DNA from 2 places in the Streptomyces sp. NPDC058758 genome. Region 2 is predicted to be linked to the other one. Evidence: riboswitches for the same ligand, from Rfam matches in the RefSeq annotation. Region 2 holds a riboswitch; the other holds the start of a gene.
What was found. A riboswitch is a leader RNA that binds a small molecule or an ion and turns the genes downstream of it on or off. The one in region 2 is predicted to bind glycine.

Region 1 (6,949 bases), on a different contig from region 2:
CAGCGCGCGGTTGATGCGCGCCACATCGGCTTCGGTCGCCCGCTCGCCCAGGATCGCTGAGGCGGGTCCGCCGGGCAGTCGGTTCAGCCAGATGAAGAGCAGAACCGACAGGCCGAGCAGGGTGGGTATGAGCTGGAGAAGTCGTCGTACGACGAGTCGCAACACCCCGCGTGCCCCTTTCTTGCGTGTGGAGGGTGGATGCGCGGACGCCCGGTCACGGGAGGAACGCGTGACCGGGCGGACCGCTTACGGGTGTGTTACTTGAAGGAGACCTCGGCGAAGTTCTCCTGCGTCAGCGGGGAGACCTTCGGCGGGACCACGTTCTTGCCGAACGCGATGGCCGGCGGGGAGGAGGTCAGCGGGAGACCGGGCAGGTACTCCATGATCGCCTCGTTGGCGGCCTTGTAGAGGTCCGTGCGCTTGGTCGGGTCGCCCTGGAGCGAGCCGGCCTTGACCGCGTTGAAGACCTTGTCGTCCTTGAAGCCCCACTGCTTGTCGTACCCGGCGAACCAGGTGCCGATGAAGTTGTAGCCGTCGTTGAAGTCACCGGTCCAGCCGAGCATGTGGAGGGCGCAGCCGCCCTTCTCCACCGCGTCGACGTAGTCCGGGTTCCACTTCTTCGGCTTCGGGTTGACCTTGATGCCGGCCTTCTCCAGGTCGGCCTTGACCAGCTCGAAGATGTCCTGCGGGGCAGGCATGTACGGGCGGGTGACCTCGGTCGGGTAGCAGAAGTCGATCGACAGGTTGCTCGCGCCGGCGCCGGCGAGGAGCGTCTTGGCCTTGGCGGTGTCGAACGGGTACTGCTTCACCTTGTCCGAGTAGCCGGCGACGGTGTCGGGCATGAACTGGGTCGCGACCTTGCCGCCCTCGGGCAGCTGCGTCTTGACGATGTTCTCGCGGTCGACGGCGTGCGCGATGGCCTGGCGGACCTCGGGCTTCTTCAGCGCGGGGTTGGCCTCCTGCGTCATGCCGAGGTAGAGCAGGTTGAAGACGTCACGGGTCGGGACCTGGAAGCCCGCGGACTCGAGGGTCTTGATGTCGGCGGGCGCGACCAGGTCGTAGCCGTCGATGTCACCGGCCTGGAGCGCCTGGCGGCGGCCCTCCTCGGTGTCGATCGTGCGGAAGACCAGGTTCTTGACCTTGGCCTTCTCGCCCCAGTAGTCGTCGAAGCGCTCCAGGGCGACTTCCTTGTTGCCCTTGTTCCACTTCGTGATCTTGTACGGGCCGGTGCCGGCGACCGTGCCGGCCTCCTGGCTGTACTTGGGGTACGTGATGGCGTCGCCGGCCTCGGTGACCTGCTGCTTCGCGTACTCCTGGATCGCCTTGGGCGAGTGGATCGCGAGGGCGTTCAGGGAGAAGCCGCCGGGCAGGTTGGCGGAGGGCTCGAAGACCTCGATGACGGCGGTGGACTCGTCCTTGGCCGTGCAGGACTTGTAGTTCGCCTTGGGCGTCTCCTTGTCCTCGTTGGCCTTGAAGCCGCCCATGATGGTCTGCCAGTAGTACGAGACCGCGCTCGACTGGTAGGTGCCCTTCCAGTTGAACCAGTAGTCGTAGTTGGCGCAGACCGCCTTCGCGTCGAAGGTCTCGCCGTCGTGGAACTTCACGCCCTTGCGGAGGTTGAAGGTCCAGACGGTGCCCTCGGGGTTGCTCGACCACTTCTCGGCGAGCCCGCCCACCAGCTTGCTGCCGCCGGGCTCGTGCTCCAGGAGCGCCTCGAACGCCTGGCGGGTGACCCGGAAGGTCTCGCCGTCGCTCGCGAGGGCCGGGTCGAGGGAGGCCGGGTCGCCCGGGGCGCCGAACACGAAGGTGTCCTTGGCTCCGGACTTGTTCTCGTCCTTGTCCCGGTCGCTCGCGCAGCCCGTGGCGATGAGGCCGACCGTGATGGCCGCCGTCAGAGCCCGGGTCGACCGGGAATTGAGTATGCGCATGGGTCCACCCCTGGGTCGCCATGTGTGGTCTTGACCGGCCGAACGCTACTGGCGAGTGACGCGGCAGAGAACAGTCCGCATAGCGGTGATACCAACCTGAGACCCGGACACTCACCAAAACGGTCCGATGCCGGACATCGGCGGCGGGAGCGGGACCAGGTGGACGCAAAACCCCGCCCTGGCAAGGCATTTCGGCCAGGGCGGGGAAAAGGGACGGGGAGGGCGTCAGCGGTGCCGCGCGGGCGGGTAGCCGTATCCCGGACGGTGGGATCCCGCATGGTGGGACGGTGCGCCGTGCGCGTCGCGGTCGTAGAAGGGGCGGGCGTGGGCCTTCAGCCAGAGCGCCACCGGGTCGTACGCGTCGGAGAGCGCGACCGTCGAGACGGGCAGCCCCTCGGGCACGGAGCCGATCGACTGGCGCATCATCGCCCGCACCTCGTCGACGGCGGCGGCCGAACCGTCGTACAGGTCGAGGCCGATGACCAGGTACGGGGTGCCGAGCGCGGGCTGCACCCAGCCCCGGCGCAGCGAGCGGACGGCCGGGGTCCGGTGCGCGTTCTGGGTGAGGTGGGCGTAGAACTGCGGGATCTCCAGGGCGGGTTCGGAGACCCGGAGGGGCCCGGCGGGCATCCGGTCGAGGCCGGTGGCGATCCGGCGCAGATCGGCCCACGGGATGCCGACGCCGCCGCCGGGGGCGTGCGGGTTGAGCCAGACGCCCCAGCGCTCGGGGTAGAGGGCACGGGCGATCTCGCGGCCGGTGACGCGCTCGTGGGCGCGGTGCCAGCCGGAGGCGGCGAGCTCGCCGGGGGAGGTGACGCAGGGCGCGTACCCGTGCCCGTCGACCTCCATGTTGCCGTACTGGGCGTCGGGCGAGCCCGGGTCGCCCTGCCAGAGCAGCATGTACAGCTCACCGTCGGCCAGGGCGTGCAGCAGGCCCTCGTACGCGTCGTAGCGTCCGGGCGCCACCTGGCGCAGCATGTGCTCGACCTCTCCGGTCGCGGCGCTGCCTGACGCGCTCACCCTGGGTCCCGCCCCTCTGTCTGTCTCGTACGGCTCGGTGGTTCTTCGGATCGGTGGGTCAGTGGCCCGCGCGCCGGTAGAAGGGGCGCACCCGCTCCAGCATCCAGTCTCCGACGGGATCGGCGGCCATGTCGAGGAGGATCAGGTTGACCGGCCAGGCGACCTCGACGCGGCCGAGGGCGCGGCCGAGGGCGTCCAGCGGGGCGTTGCGGTCGACGCCGTCCCAGCCGGTGAGCTGGACGCCGACGAAGAGGGCCGGTTCGGTGCCCTCGACGCTGGCGAGGACGCGGCGGGCGGTGGCGACGACGCCGGTGGCCTCGAACTCGGCGCCGGCCGCGGCGAGGAAGTCGACCGGGTCGTCCTGCCAGTCGGGCTCGAAGAGCCGGACCCGGCCGCCGGACGCGGGCCCGTCGAGCGCGGTGCGGCCGACCCGGCAGAGTTCGGCGACGGCGGGCGGGGGCAGCGGGACGCCGACGACGCCGCCGGGGTTCACGGCGATGCCGAGCTGCGGGGGCAGGCCGCGGGCGAAGTCACGGGCGGGGGCGACGGTGAAGGACATGTGGTCGCCGACGCAGGCGAGGAACTGCTCCTGGGAGCTGTAGACGGGGACGTAGGCCGCGCCGCCGATCTCCATGGTGGCGAGGTCCAGGTCGGGGCTGTCGGGACCGCCGCCGTTGGGCAGCGGGACCCAGACGGGGCTGCGGCCGAGCACCTCGATGAGCCGGCCTCCGGCCGCGGGCTGCCCGAGCGCGGCGGCGAGCGCCTCCTCCAGCTCGTTGCCCGGCCACGTCACGTCCACGGTGGTTCCGTCCCCTTCCCGTCCGGCCCTGGTCCCGGCCGTCCCGCAGCACCCTAACGCCGCCCCGCCCCGGCTGTGACCAGAACCCGGCGGGCGGGCCTCACGCCGGGGCGCGGAAGCCGATGCGGCGCAGCGCGGTCGCGGCGTCCCGGTCGAGGAGGGTGGCGGAGGCGCAGCCGCGCGGCAGCCGGCCCGCCTCGACGGCGCCGACGAGCCGGCCGACGGCCCTGCGGTGCCGGGCGAAGGCGTACGCGGACACCCCCCGGCCCCGCTCGCGCTGGCCGTCCCGCGCGGTGTCCGGGTCGACGTCGAGGAGGACCAGGTGGAGGGCGCGGCCGCGCCGGGCGGCGGAGCGGGCCAGCCAGCCGCGGACCCAGGACTGGGTGCCGCAGTCGTGGACGACGATCCCGGCGCCGGAGCGCAGGGCCCGGTACAGCCCGGCGTAGTGCGCGATCCGGACCAGCGGGCGGTAGAGCGCGTACGGCAGGAGGCGGGGCATCCGGGCCTCCCAGCGCTCCCGGGCGTCCTGCGAGTCGATGCCCCGGCCCTCGGCGGCCCGCCGCAGCAGGGTGGACTTGCCGCTGCCGGGCAGCCCGGAGACGACCACGACGTCGCCGGCGGCGAAGGTGAGGGCACGCGGGCCGCGGCCTCCCCGCTCGCGCAGGTCCCGCACGACGCGTCCGCGCCCGCGGGTCCGGGCGCGGGCCCGCTGGGCCGGTATGGCGCCGTCGCCGGCGAAGACGCCGGTGTGCTGGATCCTCATCGCTGCTCTCCCCCTGTCGGGACCCCGGGAGACGTGCCGGGAGACCTCACGGAGACCCTTGCCCACGAAGTGTAAAGAAACGGTAATCCGAGACAAGCGATTTGCGGCGCCGACACCGCGTGCGATGATGTGCGCGCCAGGCGCGCGCAGCGCCCCACAACCGCATACCGGCCGCTCGAATCCGCGCGGGAGAGTTCCGGACCGGCCTCGGCCGTCCGGGCGCCGAAGGAGCAAGTCCCTCCCTTGAATCTCTCAGGCCCCGTACCGCGTGGATGAGGCAGATCTGAAAAGCGGGACGCCTCCGTGTCCCCACCCAAGGTGCAAGCCGGGGATGCCCCCGGTGAACCTCTCAGGTTCCATGACAGATGGGGAGGAACGTCCTTGCCTGTCATGTTTTCCGCCTTCGGGACCCGGGAGCCACGTCCATCATGAGCACCACCCCCCGCCTGACCGCCCTCGATGCCCTGCATCGTTCGCTGGGCGCGACCATGACCGACTTCGCGGGCTGGGACATGCCGCTGCGGTACGCCAGCGAGCGCGACGAGCACAACGCCGTCCGCACGGCGGCCGGCCTCTTCGACCTCTCCCACATGGGCGAGATCACGGTCACCGGCCCGCAGGCCGTCGACCTGCTCGACCACGCCCTGGTCGGCAACATCTCCACGGTGGGCAACGGCCGCGCCCGCTACACGATGATCTGCCGGGAGGACGGCGGCATCCTCGACGACCTGATCGTCTACCGCCTGGGCGAGACCGAGTACATGGTCGTCGCCAACGCCTCCAACGCGCAGGTCGTGCTGGACGCGCTGGTCGCCCGCGCGGAGGGCTTCGACGCCGAGGTCCGCGACGACCGCGACGCGTACGCGCTGATCGCCGTGCAGGGCCCGGAGTCCCCCGGCATCCTGAAGTCGGTCACCGACGCCGACCTGGACGGACTGAAGTACTACGCCGGCCTGCCCGGCACGGTGGCCGGCGTCCCGGCCCTGATCGCCCGGACCGGCTACACCGGCGAGGACGGCTTCGAGCTGTTCCTGAAGCCGGAGCACGCGGAGGGCGTCTGGAAGGCGCTGACCGAGGCGGGCGCGGGCGTCGGCCTGATCCCCTGCGGCCTGTCCTGCCGCGACACGCTCCGCCTGGAGGCGGGCATGCCGCTGTACGGCCACGAGCTGACCACCGACCTCACCCCCTTCGACGCGGGCCTCGGCCGGGTCGTGAAGTTCGAGAAGCCCGGCGACTTCGTCGGCCGCAAGGCGCTGGAGGCCGCCGCCGAGCGCGCCGAGACCGCCCCGCCGCGCAAGCTGGTCGGCCTGGTCGCCGAGGGCCGCCGCGTCCCGCGCGCCGGCTTCCAGGTCGTCGCCGGCGGCGAGGTGATCGGCGAGATCACCTCGGGCGCTCCGTCCCCGACCCTCGGCAAGCCGATCGCGATGGCGTACGTCGACGCGGCGCACGCCGCCCCGGGCACGGAGGGTGTAGGGGTGGACATCCGCGGCACCCACGAGCCCTACCAGGTCGTGGCGCTGCCCTTCTACAAGCGCCAGAAGTGACGCACTCGTCCCACCCGGCGTCTCACCCCGCAAGACCCACGTACATCAGCACTCCCCCGATCCAGGAGAATCAGGTCATGAGCAACCCCCAGCAGCTTCGCTACAGCAAGGAGCACGAGTGGCTGACGGACGCCGTTGACGGCGTCGCGACCGTCGGCATCACCGAGCACGCGGCGAACGCGCTCGGCGACATCGTGTACGTCCAGCTCCCCGAGGTCGGCGCCACCGTCACCGCGGGCGAGGAGTGCGGCGAGCTGGAGTCGACCAAGTCCGTGAGCGAGCTGTACTCCCCGGTGACCGGCGAGGTCGTCGAGGCGAACCAGGACGTCGTGGACGACCCGTCGCTGGTGAACTCCGCTCCGTTCGAGGGCGGCTGGCTGTTCAAGGTGCGCCTCACGGCCGAGCAGGACGACCTGCTCACCGCCGACGAGTACACCGCCTTCACCGCAGGCTGACCGAGACCCCCTAGGGATCGCTTCATGTCGCTTCTGAACACTCCCCTCCACGAGCTGGACCCGGACGTCGCCGCCGCCGTCGACGCCGAGCTCCGCCGCCAGCAGTCCACCCTCGAGATGATCGCCTCGGAGAACTTCGCTCCGGTCGCGGTCATGGAGGCCCAGGGCTCCGTCCTCACCAACAAGTACGCCGAGGGCTACCCGGGCCGCCGCTACTACGGCGGCTGCGAGCACGTCGACGTGGCCGAGCAGATCGCGATCGACCGGATCAAGGACCTGTTCGGCGCCGAGTACGCCAACGTGCAGCCGCACTCCGGCGCCTCCGCCAACCAGGCCGCCCTCTTCGCGATCGCCCAGCCGGGCGACACGATCCTCGGTCTCGACCTGGCGCACGGCGGCCACCTCACCCACGGCATGCGCCTGAACTTCTCGGGCAAGCA
Region 2 (6,949 bases):
CGCCTTCGCCCAGCAGGGCATGGCGCCGCCCAGGCCGCTGACGCACGACCTGTTCAAGGACGTGCTGGAGGCGGTGGGGCAGGAGCTGACCCAGGTGCGCATCACCGACCTGAGGGACGGGGTCTTCTACGCCGAGCTGGTCTTCGCCAGCGGCGTGGAGGTGAGCGCGCGGCCGTCCGACGCGATAGCCCTGGCGCTGCGGACCGGTTCGCCGATCTTCGGCAGCGACGGCGTCCTCGACGACGCCGGGATCGCGATTCCCGACGAGCAGGAGGACGAGGTGGAGAAGTTCCGCGAGTTCCTCGACCAGATCTCGCCGGAGGACTTCGGGAGCCAGTGACGCGACGGCTCCCGTGCGCCGCTCGGGCGGGACGCGTGGGGGGCGGCCGAGGAGCGCTGTCGGCGCATTCGAGTAGCCTTTCCCCGGAGTGGGACACGTGAAACCACTCTCTGGGTGATTATCACTCGGCGTGCCGAGTGTGGCGATCGTTGACGCACCCCTAGTGACTGCCTACCTTCGAGTGGGCAGGTCAAGGACGGAGGGTCGGCGTGATGAGCAGCGCGGACGGTACGGCAGGGAGCTCGCTCGGACGCGTGTCCGGGGAGAGCGCTCCGTATCCGCTTCACGGCAGTGTGGGCGACTTCGGCACGGAGCGGAGCGCCGGGGTGGCGGACGAGGCGATCGGATACCGCGGCCCCACGGCCTGCGCGGCCGCCGGCATCACCTACCGCCAACTGGACTACTGGGCGCGCACCGGGCTCGTCGAGCCGAGCGTGCGGCCCGCGTACGGCTCCGGGACGCAGCGGCTGTACAGCTTCCGGGACGTCGTCGTCCTGAAGATCGTGAAGCGTTTCCTGGACACGGGCGTCGCCCTCCAGAACATCCGGGCGGCGGTGCAGCACCTGCGGGCCCGCGGTTTCCGGGACCTGGAGCGGATGACGCTGATGAGCGACGGGGCGACCGTCTACGAGTGCTCCTCGCCGGACGAGGTCGTCTCGCTGCTCCAGGGCGGGCAGGGGGTCTTCGGCATCGCGGTGGGGGTCGTCTGGCAGGACGTCGAGGCGGCCCTGTCGCAGCTCCACGGGGAGCGCGTCGACACCGGCGAGACGCTGGTGGGGCACAACCCGCAGGACGAGCTGGCGCGGCGCCGGCGCGACCGGGCCGTCTGAGGTCCTTCCGCGAGCCGCCGTACTCTCCCGGTCCGGGTTCTTCCCGGTCCGGGGTCTTTCCGGTCCGGGGTCTTTCCGGTCCGGGGTCTTTCCGGTCCGGGTCTTTCCGCGAGCCGGTGGGGGCGGGGCCCGTACCGGCGGTTGTCAGTGGCGTGAGGCAGCATCGGAGACGTGAGAGCCGCCCCCACGATCCTGCATCTGGACATGGACGCCTTCTTCGCCGCCGCCGAGCAGGCGTCGAAGCCGAGCCTGCGCGGCAAGCCCGTGGTGGTGGGCGGTCTCGGGCCGCGCGGCGTGGTGGCCACGGCGTCGTACGAGGCGCGGCGCTTCGGGGTGCACTCGGCGATGCCGATGGGGCAGGCGCGGCGGCTCGCGCCCAACGCCGCGTACCTGGTGCCGCGCTTCGCCTTCTACCGGGCGATCAGCGGGCAGGTGATGGAGCTGCTGGGGCGGCTGTCACCGCTGGTGGAGCCGCTCAGCCTCGACGAGGCGTTCGTGGACCTGGAGGCCGGGGGGCTGGCGGGCGACAGCGCGGGCGCGCGGGCGGTGGGGGAGCGGCTGCGGGCGGAGATCCTGGCGACGACCGGGCTGACCGGGTCGGTGGGGCTCGCGGGGTCCAAGATGCTCGCGAAGATCGCGTCGGAGGAGGCGAAGCCGAACGGTCTGGTGCTCTTCGAGCCGGGGAGCGAGCGGGCGCTGCTGGCGCCCCGGTCGGTGCGGATCATCCCGGGGGTGGGGCCGGCCACCGGTGACCATCTGCGGCGGGCGGGGATCACGACGGTCGCCGACGTCGTGGAGGCGGGCGAGGACGAGCTCGTACGGATCCTGGGGCGGTCGCACGGGGCCTCGCTGTACCGGATGGCGCTCGGGCACGACGACCGGCCCGTGGTGGCCGAGCGGGACGCGAAGTCGGTCTCCGTGGAGGACACCTTCGACGTCGACCTGCACGACCGGCTGCGGATCCGGCTGGAGGTGGAGCGGCTCGCCGAGCGGTGCGTGGCGCGGCTGCGGGGGGCGGGACACTCGGGGCGGACGATCGTCCTGAAGGTGCGGCGGTACGACTTCTCGACGCTGACCCGGTCGGAGACGCTGCGGGGGCCGACGGACGACCCGCTGGTGGTGCGGGAGGCCGCGGAGCGGCTGCTGGAGCTGGTGGACACGACGGGCGGGGTGCGGCTGCTGGGCGTCGGGGTGAGCGGGCTGGCCGACTACACGCAGGAGGACCTGTTCGCCCAGGCCGGGGCGGAGGCCGGGGCCTGGGCCGGGGGCGGCGGCGGGGCGGGGGCGGGGGGCGCGGAAGCGGGGACCGGGACGTCGGGTGCCGCTGCGGGCATGGGCGTGGGCATGGGTGTGGGCGTCGGGGAGGGCGGGGCTGCGGGGGGCGCCGGGGGCGCGGCCGACGCGCCGCCGACGGCCACCGAGACCGCGACGCGGCGGTGGGCCCCGGGGCACGACGTGCGGCACGCGGTCCTCGGGGCGGGCTGGGTGCAGGGCAGTGGGCTCGGGCGGGTCACCGTCCGCTTCGAGGAGCCCGGGAGCACGGTGCCGGGGCGGGTGCGGACCTTCGTGGTGGACGATCCGGAGCTGGAGCCGGCGGATCCGCTGCCGCTGGTGCCCGGCGGGGTGACGGGGGCGGAGAGGGCCGCCCCGGTCGCTCCGGCCGCCCCGGTCGTCCGCGCGGGTGAGTGAGCCCTCCCGGGGTGGCCGGGCGGGCTCGGTACGGCGTGGTCCGGGGCGGTCCCGTCCTGGGCTGCGTTCTCCCGCGCCGCGTCCCGCTACGCCGCGTCGTCCTGGCCGGCGAGCCGCCCGAAGTCGGGGATCTGCGCCGGCGGGGGCGGCAGCGTCAGCTCGTAGTGGCGGTAGAGCTGGAGTTCCTGTTCGGGGGAGAGGTGGCGGCCCACGCCGAAGTCCGGCGCGTCCTTGATGAGCGAGCGCTCGAAGGGGATGTGGAGGCCGTCGTCGGCCAGCTCGCTGGGTTCCAGCGGGACGAAGGCGTCCCTGCCGAAAAGGCCGGTGCGGACGGCCGCCCACTCGGGGACGCCGGTCGCGTCGTCCAGGTACACCTCGTCCACGGTTCCGATCTTGTGTCCGTTCCGGTCGAACGCCTTGCGGCCGATCAGGCTGCGCGGATCGATGTCGGTCTGCACGGTCCCTCCAACTGGTCGCAACTGCTCTACACCCCTACCAAAGTGCACAACTGGGATGTCGGCCACTTGAGCGATGAGGGCGACAACCGCGCTGGTAGGCTGGCTGTGGCTGTCGACACCGTGCGGGAGAGTCCATCGGAGAGGGTTTCCGGTGGCGCCGAAGGAGCAAATCCTCCCCGGAATCTCTCAGGCACCCGGTACCGCGCGGGCGAGGTCACTCTGGAAAGCAGGGCGGGAGTCCGACGGCACCCGCCCTCACCGACGGTGAAAGCCGGCGTGCCCACGGGCGTGCCGGTGAAGCTCTCAGGTTGAGATGACAGAGGGGGAGGCCGTCCGGGCACCCGCGCCGTGGTGCCCCTCGCAGGTCGTGACGACCAGGAGGCCCCCGCATCATGACCGCCAACCGCACCCCGCTCTCCGAGCTCGAGCAGGGCATTCCCTTCGAGCAGCGGCACATCGGACCCGACGCCGAGGCGCGGGCCAAGATGCTCGCGCAGGTCGGATACGGCTCCCTCGACGAGCTGACGGCCGCCGCGGTGCCGGACGTCATCAAGAACGCCGAGGCGCTGGACCTCCCCGGTGCCCGCACCGAGGCCGAGGTCCTCGCCGAGCTGCGCTCCCTCGCCGGCCGCAACCAGGTCCTCGCCCCGATGATCGGCCTCGGCTACTACGGCACCTTCACGCCGCCGGTCATCCTCCGCAACGTCATGGAGAACCCCGCCTGGTACACGGCGTACACGCCCTACCAGCCGGAGATCTCGCAGGGCCGCCTGGAGGCGCTGCTCAACTTCCAGACGATGGTCGCCGACCTCACCGGTCTGCCGACCTCCGGCGCCTCCCTCCTCGACGAGGGCACCGCCGCCGCCGAGGCCATGTCGCTCTCGCGCCGCGTCGGCAAGGTGAAGAACGGCGTCTTCCTCGTCGACGCCGACGCCCTCCCGCAGACCATCGCCGTCATCGAGACCCGCGCCGAGCCGACCGGCGTCGAGGTGGTCGTCGCCGACCTCTCCGAGGGCATCCCGGCCGAGGTCGCCGAGCGCGGCGTCTTCGGCGTGCTCCTCCAGTACCCCGGCGCCTCCGGCGGCGTCCGCGACATCAAGCCGCTGATCGACGCCGCCCACGAACTCGGCGCGATCGTGACCGTCGCCGCCGACCTGCTCGCCCTCACCCTGCTCGTCTCGCCCGGCTCGCTCGGCGCGGACATCGCCGTCGGCACCACGCAGCGCTTCGGCGTCCCGATGGGCTTCGGCGGCCCGCACGCCGGTTACATGGCCGTCCAGGACAAGCACGCCCGCTCCCTTCCCGGCCGCCTCGTGGGCGTCTCCGTCGACGCCGACGGAAACAAGGCGTACCGCCTCGCGCTCCAGACCCGCGAGCAGCACATCCGCCGCGAGAAGGCCACCAGCAACATCTGCACCGCGCAGGTGCTCCTCGCCGTCATGGCCGGCATGTACGCCGTCTACCACGGTCCGGACGGTCTCAAGCAGATCGCCCTCCGCACGCACCGGTACGCGGCGATCCTGGCCGCCGGTCTGACCGCCGGGGGCGTCGAGCTGACCCAGGGCGCCTTCTTCGACACGCTGACCGCGCGCGTGCCGGGCCGTGCGGACGCCGTCGTCGCCGCCGCCCGCGAGGCCGGCGTCAACCTGTACCGCGTGGACGCCGACCACGTCTCGGTCTCCTGCGACGAGACCACCGGGCGCGAGCAGCTCGCCGCCGTCTGGGCCGCCTTCGGCGTGACCGGCGACGTCGAGGCGCTGGACGCCGCCACCGAGGACGCCCTCCCGGCCGGCCTGCTGCGCTCCGACGCGTACCTGACCCACCCGGTCTTCCACGCGCACCGCTCCGAGACCGCGATGCTGCGCTACCTGCGCCGCCTCTCGGACCGCGACTACGCGCTCGACCGCGGCATGATCCCGCTCGGCTCCTGCACCATGAAGCTGAACGCGACCACCGAGATGGAGCCGGTGACCTGGCCCGAGTTCGGCCAGATCCACCCCTTCGCGCCGATCGAGCAGGCCGAGGGCTACGTCACGCTCATCACCGAGCTTGAGGAGCGCCTGGCCGAGGTCACCGGATACGACAAGGTCTCCATCCAGCCGAACGCCGGTTCGCAGGGCGAGCTGGCCGGTCTCCTCGCGGTCCGCGCCTACCACCGCGCCAACGGCGACGAGCAGCGCACCGTCTGCCTCATCCCGTCCTCCGCGCACGGCACCAACGCCGCCTCCGCGGTGATGGCCGGCATGAAGGTCGTCGTCGTGAAGACCGCCGAGGACGGCGAGGTCGACGTCGAGGACCTGCGCGCCAAGATCGCGCAGTACCGCGACGAACTCTCCGTGCTGATGATCACCTACCCGTCGACGCACGGCGTCTTCGAGGAGCACGTCGCCGACATCTGCGCCGAGGTCCACGAGGCCGGCGGCCAGGTGTACGTCGACGGCGCCAACCTCAACGCCCTGGTCGGCCTCGCCAAGCCGGGCCACTTCGGCGGCGACGTCTCGCACCTCAACCTGCACAAGACCTTCTGCATCCCGCACGGCGGCGGCGGCCCCGGCGTCGGCCCGGTCGGCGTCCGCGCCCACCTCGCCCCGTACCTGCCGAACCACCCGCTCCAGCCCACCGCGGGCCCGGAGACCGGCGTCGGCCCGATCTCGGCCGCCCCGTGGGGCTCCGCCGGCATCCTGCCGATCTCCTGGACGTACGTCCGGCTGATGGGCGGCGAGGGCCTCAAGCGCGCCACCCAGGTCGCCGTCCTCGCGGCGAACTACATCGCCAAGCGCCTGGAGCCGCACTACCCGGTGCTCTACACCGGTCCGGCCGGGCTCGTCGCCCACGAGTGCATCGTCGACCTGCGGCCGCTGACCAAGGCGACCGGCGTCACCGTCGACGACATCGCCAAGCGTCTGATCGACTACGGCTTCCACGCCCCGACCATGTCCTTCCCGGTCGCCGGCACGCTGATGATCGAGCCGACCGAGTCCGAGGACCTGGCCGAGCTGGACCGCTTCTGCGACACGATGATCGCGATCCGCGCCGAGATCGAGAAGGTCGGCTCCGGCGAGTGGCCGGCCGAGGACAACCCGCTGCGCAACGCCCCGCACACCGCGGCCGCGCTCGGCGGCGAGTGGGCCCACGCCTACGACCGCGACGTGGCGGTCTTCCCCGCCGGCGTCTCGGCCGCCGACAAGTACTGGCCGCCGGTCCGCCGCATCGACGGCGCCTTCGGCGACCGCAACCTGGTCTGCTCCTGCCCGCCGCTGGACGAGTACGACCACTGACCGCGGGCATGACAGAGGGCCGGTCCGGAGTCTCCTCCGGGCCGGCCCTCGGCGCTGCCGCGCCGTGCCTCAGGCGGCCGTCGTCACCCGGCCCGTGGTGAGCGGCCGGTGCGGAGCGATGATCTGCCCGTCCGGCAGCAGTTCGCCGGTGTCCTCGAAGAGCAGGACACCGTTGCACAGCAGGCTCCACCCCTGCTCCGGGTGGCACGCCACAGGGGTGGCGGCCTCACGGTCGGCGGAGTCGGCGGTGGGACAGGCAGGCTGGTGCTGGCACATGGGTGGGTTCTTTCGCTGCGTCGTGGTGGATGTCCTGCGGCTGTTCGCGCTCATGGCCGCCCCCGTCGGTCGGTTCGG

Region 1: another riboswitch for glycine. It lies ahead of gcvT (glycine cleavage system aminomethyltransferase GcvT); the one in region 2 lies ahead of gcvP (aminomethyl-transferring glycine dehydrogenase).

The regions. Positions count from the first base shown of each region.
Region 1 covers NZ_JBHYPS010000005.1:280,247-287,195, reverse strand. Annotated here, with positions in the region: gene ACFW6A_RS09545 (ABC transporter permease) at 1-165, opposite strand, end outside; gene ACFW6A_RS09540 (ABC transporter substrate-binding protein) at 258-1,928, opposite strand; gene ACFW6A_RS09535 (enhanced serine sensitivity protein SseB C-terminal domain-containing protein) at 2,154-2,948, opposite strand; gene ACFW6A_RS09530 (enhanced serine sensitivity protein SseB) at 3,007-3,747, opposite strand; gene ACFW6A_RS09525 (AAA family ATPase) at 3,848-4,510, opposite strand; glycine riboswitch at 4,687-4,787, shown strand; gene gcvT (glycine cleavage system aminomethyltransferase GcvT) at 4,939-6,054, shown strand; gene gcvH (glycine cleavage system protein GcvH) at 6,132-6,509, shown strand; gene glyA (serine hydroxymethyltransferase) at 6,534-6,949, shown strand, end outside.
Region 2 covers NZ_JBHYPS010000072.1:5,834-12,782, reverse strand. Annotated here, with positions in the region: gene ACFW6A_RS38325 (bifunctional nuclease family protein) at 1-340, shown strand, start outside; gene ACFW6A_RS38320 (MerR family transcriptional regulator) at 553-1,170, shown strand; gene ACFW6A_RS38315 (DNA polymerase IV) at 1,342-2,859, shown strand; gene ACFW6A_RS38310 (PRC-barrel domain-containing protein) at 2,946-3,317, opposite strand; glycine riboswitch at 3,431-3,530, shown strand; gene gcvP (aminomethyl-transferring glycine dehydrogenase) at 3,710-6,595, shown strand; gene ACFW6A_RS38300 (DUF5999 family protein) at 6,665-6,871, opposite strand.